Regions from separate parts of the Halomonas sp. AOP43-A1-21 genome, predicted to be linked through region 4. Evidence: riboswitches for the same ligand, from Rfam matches in the RefSeq annotation. Region 4 holds a riboswitch; each other region holds the start of a gene.
What was found. A riboswitch is a leader RNA that binds a small molecule or an ion and turns the genes downstream of it on or off. The one in region 4 is predicted to bind thiamine pyrophosphate.
Positions count from the first base shown of each region.

Region 1: another riboswitch for thiamine pyrophosphate. It lies ahead of thiC (phosphomethylpyrimidine synthase ThiC); the one in region 4 lies ahead of thiM (hydroxyethylthiazole kinase).
Region 2: another riboswitch for thiamine pyrophosphate. It lies ahead of tenA (thiaminase II); the one in region 4 lies ahead of thiM (hydroxyethylthiazole kinase).
Region 3: another riboswitch for thiamine pyrophosphate. It lies ahead of ACT3R7_RS13200 (SLC5/6 family protein); the one in region 4 lies ahead of thiM (hydroxyethylthiazole kinase).

Region 1 covers NZ_JBQSWC010000038.1:8,254-10,434, reverse strand. Annotated here, with positions in the region: gene thiC (phosphomethylpyrimidine synthase ThiC) at 1-934, opposite strand, end outside; TPP riboswitch at 1,009-1,122, opposite strand; gene ACT3R7_RS17815 (3-oxoacyl-[acyl-carrier-protein] synthase III C-terminal domain-containing protein) at 1,274-2,181, shown strand, end outside.
Region 2 covers NZ_JBQSWC010000038.1:1,469-3,649, reverse strand. Annotated here, with positions in the region: gene ACT3R7_RS17790 (Rieske 2Fe-2S domain-containing protein) at 1-721, shown strand, start outside; gene tenA (thiaminase II) at 740-1,408, opposite strand; TPP riboswitch at 1,495-1,656, opposite strand; gene ACT3R7_RS17780 (methyltransferase domain-containing protein) at 1,786-2,121, shown strand.
Region 3 covers NZ_JBQSWC010000022.1:44,242-46,422, forward strand. Annotated here, with positions in the region: gene ACT3R7_RS13200 (SLC5/6 family protein) at 1-1,033, opposite strand, end outside; TPP riboswitch at 1,023-1,125, opposite strand; gene ACT3R7_RS13205 (hypothetical protein) at 1,415-2,107, shown strand.
Region 4 covers NZ_JBQSWC010000017.1:44,086-46,266, forward strand. Annotated here, with positions in the region: gene thiE (thiamine phosphate synthase) at 1-315, opposite strand, end outside; gene thiM (hydroxyethylthiazole kinase) at 316-1,116, opposite strand; TPP riboswitch at 1,143-1,238, opposite strand; gene ACT3R7_RS11040 (DUF2237 family protein) at 1,385-1,759, opposite strand; gene gloA (lactoylglutathione lyase) at 1,934-2,181, shown strand, end outside.

The DNA of each region.
Region 1 (2,181 bases), on a different contig from region 4:
CCCAGGTCAGGTTCTCAGCCACGCCGTTAACCTTCTCCAGCGCCTGATAGATCGGCACCGTACCAATCGGCACCGGCGAATTGCGAATAATCCACTCGCGGGTTTCGTGAATGTTTTGTCCGGTGGAGAGATCCATGATGGTATCTGCGCCCCAACGGATGCCCCAGGTCATCTTGTCGACTTCCTCTTCAATCGACGAGGTGACCGCCGAGTTGCCCAGGTTACCGTTGATCTTGACCAGGAAGTTACGCCCAATAATCATCGGCTCACTTTCCGGATGGTTGATGTTGTTGGGGATAATCGCCCGGCCGCGAGCGACTTCATCGCGCACAAACTCTGGCGTAATCTCCTCCGGAATACTGGCGCCGAAGCTCTGGCCGCGATGCTGGTGGCCCAAGATTCGCTCCACCTCGGCATCGCCCAGCGCTTGGCGGCGCTGGTTCTCGCGCAGGGCGATAAATTCCATTTCCGGGGTGACGATGCCCTGGCGGGCGTAGTGCAACTGGGTGACATTCCCAGGCCGCCCGTCCTTTGTAGAGAGTGCCCGGCGCGGCGTGCGTTTTAAATCGAAGCGCAGTTGGGCAAGGGTCGGGTCGTTGGCGCGGCGCTTGCCGTACTCCGATGACAGCCCCTCCAGAAATTCGGTATCCCCGCGTTCCTCAATCCACGCCCGGCGAAGTTCTGGCAGGCCCTGGCGCAGGTCGATCTGTGCTGCGGGGTCGGTGTAGGGGCCGGAAGTGTCATACACCAGCAGCGGCGGGTTTTCCTCATCAATGCCGGTGGTCTTGGTGGGCGATAACGTGATTTCACGAAACGGCACGCGGATATCCGGGCGTGAGCCTTCAAGATACATCTTGCGCGAGCCGGGCAGCGGAGTAATAGCCGCAGCATCTACCTCGGCGGTTTCGGCAAGAAAGTGAGTCGTTTTAGCCATGAGTGTTCTCCCTATAGAGCGAGTAGGGAGGACAAGCGGGGAGAGACAGGGGCAGAACGATATTTGCCTGTAATATCTGCATGTCGCTTGATCCCTACGCTGGTCCTAACCAGATCAGGTTCAACGGGATCAGTGCTATTGAATCGGCACCATCTCAGCCGGCGTTACCGGCACCCCGTCAAGCGTTACGCACAGCCACAGGCTGCGCTAAAAGCAGTTTGGTTCAGCACTGAGATGGAATCAAGTCATTTAGTGCGGGCTAATTTTATGAGTAGCTTTGTCGCTTTTAGACGAAAGTACGGTTTAAAGTAGGTCAGCGAACTGAGTAGACGGAAACCGATGACTAGCGATTTTGCCATTGTGGGATGGGGTAGTTACCGACCCAAATATCAACTTACCTCCCTTACCCTTGATCATGAGCAGGGCTTTGCTCCCGGCTGGACCGAGCGCCAGTTTGGCATTGCTGTTCGCCACGTCGCTGGCAGTGATGAAACTACCTCTATGATGGCAGCCAGCGCAGCCCGAGAGGCACTGGCTAAGGCAGGGTGGGGTGAAAAGCTGCCTGATGTGATCATCGGCGGGTGTGGTGTGATGGAGCAGCCCATTCCCTCTACGGCCGCTCTGGTGCAGTATCATCTTGGTCTTGGGTACTCTGGCGTACCCAGTTTCGATGTCAATCAGACCTGCCTCTCCTTTATAGCCGCGCTGGACGTGGCTGCTATGGGCATTGCCTGTGGGCGCTGGAAGCGGATACTCCTGTTCGCCAGCGATATCGCCTCGGCGGGGTTAAACCCCAATGATCCCAAAACGCGCGCTATTTTTGGCGATGGCGCAGCGGCGTTGGCGATCGAAGCAAGCGACGATCAGCAGCAGGGGCTATATGGAAGTGCATCGGTCACCTATGGGGCACACCATGGCCTTGCCCAGCTACGCGCGGGCGGCACCAGGCTGCGCATCGAAGAGGGCTTCGAGGCGTTGAAGGAAGGTGCTTACTTCAAAATGGATGCCTTCGGAATTTTCAAGGCATCTGCCAAGACGCTACCTGGCGTCATCGATAAAGCCCTGGCGCAGGCTAATATCACCCGCGACGAGCTGAGCTGTGTGGTCTGCCATCAAGCTAGCGCGCCGGGCGTCGAGCATGTGCGGCGGCTATTTGCACCGCGCAGTGAGCGTGTGATCAATATCTTTGCCACCACCGGCAACCAGATTGCTGCCTCTATTCCCACTGTGCTTGCGCATGCGCTGAC
Region 2 (2,181 bases), on a different contig from region 4:
CCTGGCGGCAACGCCATTGCGGGTACTGGAGCGTCATGGAGGGATTTTTGTCGCGCTCTCGGATGCCGCGCCCGCTGAACCAGCATTCCCACCGGATCTAGGCAATCCGGCGCTGGATCACTTCTGGTGGCAGCAGGGCACTTGGCGGGGGCGCGCCTTCGATGCCATCGAAAACGTGATGGACCCCTTCCATACCAATCACCTGCATCACGGCTTTATCCGTCGCCGTGATAAGCGTTTGCCCGTGGAACTCATTGTTACCAGCCATGGCAACGGAATAGATATGAAAATTGAGCAGACCCAGCCTGATACGGGCCTGATGTCACGGTTTCTCGAGCGCGACCGCTCGCACAGCGTCTCGCGCTACTACCCGCCCACCACGGTGCAGGCGCGCTGGGAAGGTGATACGCAACTGACGCTCTGCGTCACGGCGATTTTTACGCCGGCAACCAAGGACACCTTTACGCCCTTTGCCTGTTTTTCAACGCCTAACGGAATGGCGCCTGGCTGGCTCAAACAGGCTGCCATTCGTCTGTTTCTGGCCCCAGTCGTTGCCCAGGACCGCAAAGCCCTGGAACGTCAGCACGAGGTGATGAGTCACTTTGGTCAGCCAAAATTCATCTCAGGCCCAGGCGATATCCTGAAAACTCGCTTGCACCACCTCTGGATGGGCGAGACGCTGCCCAAAGGGGAAGACCCGGCCGTGAAGGTAATGCTTTAAAGAGGGCACGCGTTGCGACTATTCGGCCAGCGTCAGCCCCATTTGCCAGAAGTCGATTTCCAGACGGGTTGCATCGCGGAAAATTTTGCTGAGCTCATTAAAGCGAGCAGGGGTGACGTCGGCCAAGCGTGCGTCCAGCCATTCAAGCTCGGCGCGCATTGCGTCTTGAAACTCCTCGCCTTCGTACATGGCAATCCAGGCGTCATACGCGTTATCCCCACCGCGCACCGTAGTGCCCTGGGCGTTGAGCCAGTTGGCAATTTCACCGTAACCCACCAGGCAAGGCGCAAGCGCCACGTGTAGGTCGAGCAGATCACCACGATTGCCGGTATCCAGCACGTAGCGGGTATAGGCCAGGGTCGCCCGCGCTTCGGGCAGCTCGGCAAGCTCCTCTTCCGAAATACCCCATTCGCGGCAAAAGCCGATATGCAGCCCAAGCTCCACATCCACGATGGCTTTCATACCTTCATGAGCCTGGCGCAAGTCGGCAAGGGTGGGGCTTTTATAAGCGGCCAAGGCATAGGCACGGGCGAAATGAATCAAAAACAGGTAATCCTGCTTCAGGTAGTGGCGAAATGACGCTTCAGGCAGCGTAGCGTTGCCAAGCTTTTGCACGAAGTCGTGCTCGATATAAGCGCGCCAGTCGTCCTGGCAAGCGGTGGTGAGATCGGTAAAGCAGTAACCCATACATCCTCCAGAGTAGTGATCCGAAGGGCAGGCGAAAAGATCGAGGAAATGGCGCGGAGGGTGGCTTGCGATCATGAGAGAGCTAGCCGGCGCCATCGCTTGATCCCTACGCCGGTACCCGCGCTGCAAACTTATGTAAGCAACAGCGCATTAGCCGGATCAGGTTCAGCGGGACCAGCGCTTGGCGCTCTAAAAGAGCATGCCCTACGCCATCTCAGCCGGATTCACCGGCACCCCGTCAAGCAGTATCCAGCGCAGTGTAGGAGGCGAGTGGGGGAGATGCAAGAGAGCGGAGGAGGGTGCTACGTGTTAATTTGAATTGATTATGTCTATCAACACTCATCATTAAAGCATAATGCAATCAGGAAGTACCGCCATTGACTACTGATAACAAGACGGGTTGGGAAGCCTTCTATTGCGCCAATCAGATGCGAGCCACCTCGCCGCTATTACGACGCGCTTTGGGGGAGGAATGCTTACCCAAAGGCAACGGCCATGCTATCGATTTAGGCTGCGGAGGCGGCATCGAAACCGCGCTACTGCTGAAGTCGGGTTGGAAGGTGTTGGCTATCGACAAAGAGCCCAACGCCATTGCGCGAGTTGAAACACTGAAAGCTGAATTACCCAGCCCTGATCCATGCGGGGCTAAGCCTACCGTTCTGCGAGCCTACGCATTTTCCCGCGTTATGGAACATGATCCTTTCAGCGCTTGAGCCGGGAGGCTTATTTATCGGGCACCTCTTCGGTAACCGGCACGAGTGGGCCAAGCATTC
Region 3 (2,181 bases), on a different contig from region 4:
AACGCGTGAGAGTGATGGAAACACCAGGCTTTTCGCTGCGCGACACAATCAGCGAGGCAATACCACTTTGCAGCGTATCCACACTCGATGCCACCAGCGTGACCGCCAGCACCAGGGCTACCATGGCTACCCAAGAGGGCACGTTATTCAATAGCGCAAAAAAAGGCATCGGGGGCTCACCAAGCGCTATTCCACTCATGGCCGCCACCATGCCCAAACCGCCAATCACCATTACGATGATCACCGTGGCAATTCCGCCCATCCAGGCGCCCCGCCCCAGGCTTTGATTATCACGCGCAGCCCATACTCGCTGCCAATAGCCCTGGTGAAACAGGTTGGCCGCAGTGACCGCAATCACCAGCGTTAACGACACACTAAGTGCACTGGATGTGGGAATGGAGGGCAGCACCGCACCACTGGGCATTGCGGGCAGGTGCCACAGGGTGACGCTTGAAACGATCATCAACAGGGCAACCAGTAGCCACGCCTGCCAGCGGTCGGTCGCAAGGCTTGCGCGCAGCCCGCCGCTTACCGTGTAAAGTAGTGTAGCGAGGGTAACGCCAATGATCACCCAGTTCGGCGGCACGTCAGATAGCAGTGACGTAATCGCCCCAATGGCGGTTAATTCAGCGGCCAAAAAACACGCCATGTATACCACCGAAACCAGCGTTACCCAGTGGCGAACGCCCCGGCCATAGCAAGCGTCGGCAAACTCCGCGATGCTGCGTCCCTCGGGCAAAGCGCGGCGAATAGCCGGCCCATAGAGGCCAAGGACGATAAACGGAAGCGAAGAGCCAAGAGCGTAACCTGCCAGTGCCAACGGGCCGGCAAAGGCGCCAATTTCTGGCGGCGCAAATAATATCCATGCCCCCATCCCAGAGGCAACAAAAGAGAGCCCTAGCGTAGTGCTGGTTTGTGAGTTTCGCGCGGTGACATAGTCATCTAGTGAGCCTTTTCGCCCACGGGCTTTAAAGCCTAAAAATGCAAAGCAGCAGAGCGCCGCGCCTAGCATGGCTGACGTTAGGTATGGCATGTCGCACTTCCTCCGCCGGTTCTAACCGGATCAGGTTCCAGGGTCTGCAACAGCATTCTCAGCCACACAATGTGGCTCCCCTGGCGACAGTGAATTGAGAGCGTATCCTGATTGAAATTCAACGAACCGTCAAAACTGAGTGACAATGTTCCCCACTCGCGCCTGCGGCTATGTATGCTATGCGCTAAATAGCTAGAATGAAAAGGGCTTACTTCTCCTATTCATTCGCTACAACGTTGCTTAAACTAATAAAAATTTGGAGTATTACCTGCATAGCGGCGTTGCCGCATAAAACTGGCTTACTGCCGTTCGCGCCATAACAACCATCAATGCCAAAAGCGCCGTGTGAATATACCTATGGCGCGCGCATAGGAAATTGCCATGTCGTATACCGAAGCCAAAGAGCATACCCAAGGTCGGCTCCATACTCTATTTGCTGATCCTTATCGTGCATTTGAAAACAACACCGATGAGCGCCAGCTTCACGTTCGTGTAATGCTTTATATGCTGTTGGCGCGACCGATGGCACGCGGTGACATGACGCTTCGCGTCATTCATGGCTGGGAAAACGGTGGTTTTGAACCAGACGACCTACAGCATGCCGACTACGCTTTGCATGATCTGGCTGATTTTAAGCGGGTTGTAAAATACTTTGAGAAGGCCGCGCAACAAAATGTCCCTCTCCCGTCAGAAAACCCGACCGTTCTAGCAGACCCTCTCGCCCATGCTATCGCCGACGCCAAAGCTGAAGGGCAAATGCTTGCCGATGATATACGCACAATGCCAGCAAGCTGGCCCGCCTTTGAAGGCGGGCTCGCCCTTTATACGCTGTTTAAAATGTATCACCGCTTGGTATATGGGGAAGACGATGTCTACCGCTGCTCACAGTGCAAAACTCCGCACGGCCCCCGTGAAATCCATGAGTTTCATCTGGAAGAGGGTGAGTTTGCACTGTTGGTGCCGCTTAGCGGGCAGGTAAAAGCGTCGCCCTCGCTACTGGTTCTGCATGAGAGCCAGCTTAACCCCATTGAAAAGCTGCTTGAGGAAAGCTTCAACCTGCTGCAGGACTTTTAAGACACTCTATACCAGCACGGGCTCCTAAAAAGGAGCCCGTGATATCTAGTTAAACGCTGTCAGGCTTGGCTAAG
Region 4 (2,181 bases):
GATAATAGCGTCTGGCCCCATTGCGGTGCGCGCCTGTTGAGCGGCGGTATCGCTTTGCCCGACGTGTAGCCCATCCGCACCGCTTTCCAGCGCGACCACCAAGCGGTCATTAATCACCAGCGGCACACTGCTACCGGCCAGGGCGGCCTTGAGGCGTTTAGCCTGCTTAATCATATCGGCATCGCTTGCCTGCTTATCACGCAGCTGAACAAAGCTTACGCCACCCTCGACGGCTTCAACGACCGTGCGCTCAAGGCCATAGGGTTGGCATAAGCGGGCATCCGTCACCAGATAGAGCGAAAGATCAAAGTGCATTTAACCTTTCTCCAGGCCGGTGAACGTATCAAGATCGCTTGGCGTCAGTTGATAAAGCGCATCCAGAAGCGCCACTTGGAAGCTGCCGGGGCCGGTTGCCAGCGCTCCTGCGCGCTCGCCTGCCACGCCAAAGCTTGCCAGTGCCGCCACGGTCGCCACTAACGGTGTTTCAGGCCGGGTGGCGATAAATGCCGCTACGGTGGCGCTCAATGCACAGCCAAGAGTAGTTACACGTGGCATTAACGAATGCCCGCCGGTTAGCCGCCAGTGCTGGGTGCCATCGGTCACGAAGTCATGCTCGCCGGTCATGGCGACAATACAGCCTTGCCGGTTAGCCAGGATAATAGCGGCGTCACGCGCCTCGTCGATTGAAGCCGTGGCATCGACGCCTCGACCCTGGTGGGTCAGGCCCGTCAGCGCGATAATTTCTGAAGCGTTGCCCCGAATCACGCTGGGTGAAAACGCCAGCAACTGCTGGGAAAGAGTTTGCCGGTAGCGTGTAGCGCCCACGGCAACCGGATCAAATACCCACGGGGTGTTATTTTCCTGCGCTGCCTTCGTCGCCTGCTGCATGCCCTCGGCCCAGGTTGGCGAAGGCGTGCCAATATTGATCGAGAGCGCCCCGGCCAAGCGGGTAAATTCGGCAACTTCCTCGACGGCATGCAGCATGGCGGGGGAGGCGCCCACCGCTAACAGGCAGTTAGCGGTGCTGTTCATTGCCACAAAATTGGTAATACAGTGCACCAGCGGTGTCGTGCGTTGCACGGCGAAGAGAGCCTCGCCAAGCGGGAGTGATGTCATAGCCACCTCACAGCGTAGATCGGGTGCGAAACGACACCGCGACTTCCTACGCCGGTATTATCCGGTTCAGGTTCAAAGGGTGCGTCTCAGCTCGATGATCTCAAGCGCCCCTGTCGGTAGGGCTACTATCCTAGCCTGGGGAGGAGGTGTAAAGCATCAGTGACGTCTAAAGCAGTTGCCGTCGTTCATGCAGTTCTTCAAAACAGTTCTTCACAACAGTTCTTCACGACAGTCATTTACTACGGTTATTCTCGACAGCCGCAAGGCACTAATAAACCAAATCCAGGGCGTGTTGGCGCAGAATGTTCAGGGTGGTTACTTCAAGCGCTTTCTCATGCGTTCCGGATAAAATGACCGGCGGCGCCACCCCCACGTTAGCCGCCTGCTGCCAACGGCTGGCGCATAAACACCAGCGATCACCGGGTGATAGGCCGGGAAAACCAAACTGGGGTTTAGGCGTGCTTAAATCATTGCCCTGCGCCAGAGAGTAGGCAAGGAACTCCTCTGTCATAATCGCGCAGATGGCATGGATCCCTACATCTTCAGGACCCACACGGCAAAAACCATCGCGGTAAAAGCCCGTTTTGGGTGAATGGCAGCAAGGCGTCAGGGGTTCGCCCAGCACATTTAGATCACGCGACATGTCGCCTCCAGAGTGTCAGGGCTAGAATAATCGGTATCCTGCCCACATGGTGTGTAACCACAGTTTCATCAAGCGATGGTTGCGTTTAACTATAGGCTTGTACACGGTGTCAGTTTTGTCAAAGATAACTGCTAAATCGAATCATTTAGCAGCAAAATTCGTAAGGATCCTAAGATGAGTTTTGAAGGCGAGCAGTATCCAGGCGTTGCACCCGTTGCTCCGCAGACCCAAGGTTTCCGTTTAAACCATACAATGCTGCGGGCGAAAGACCCTGAACGGTCGCTGGCTTTTTACTCGCAGGTATTTGGTATGCAGGTACTGCGTCGGCTGGATTTCGAAGAGATGCAGTTTTCGCTCTACTTCTTAGCCAATCTGGAAGCCAGCGATCAGGTGCCGGAAGATACTCAGGCGCGTACCGCCTG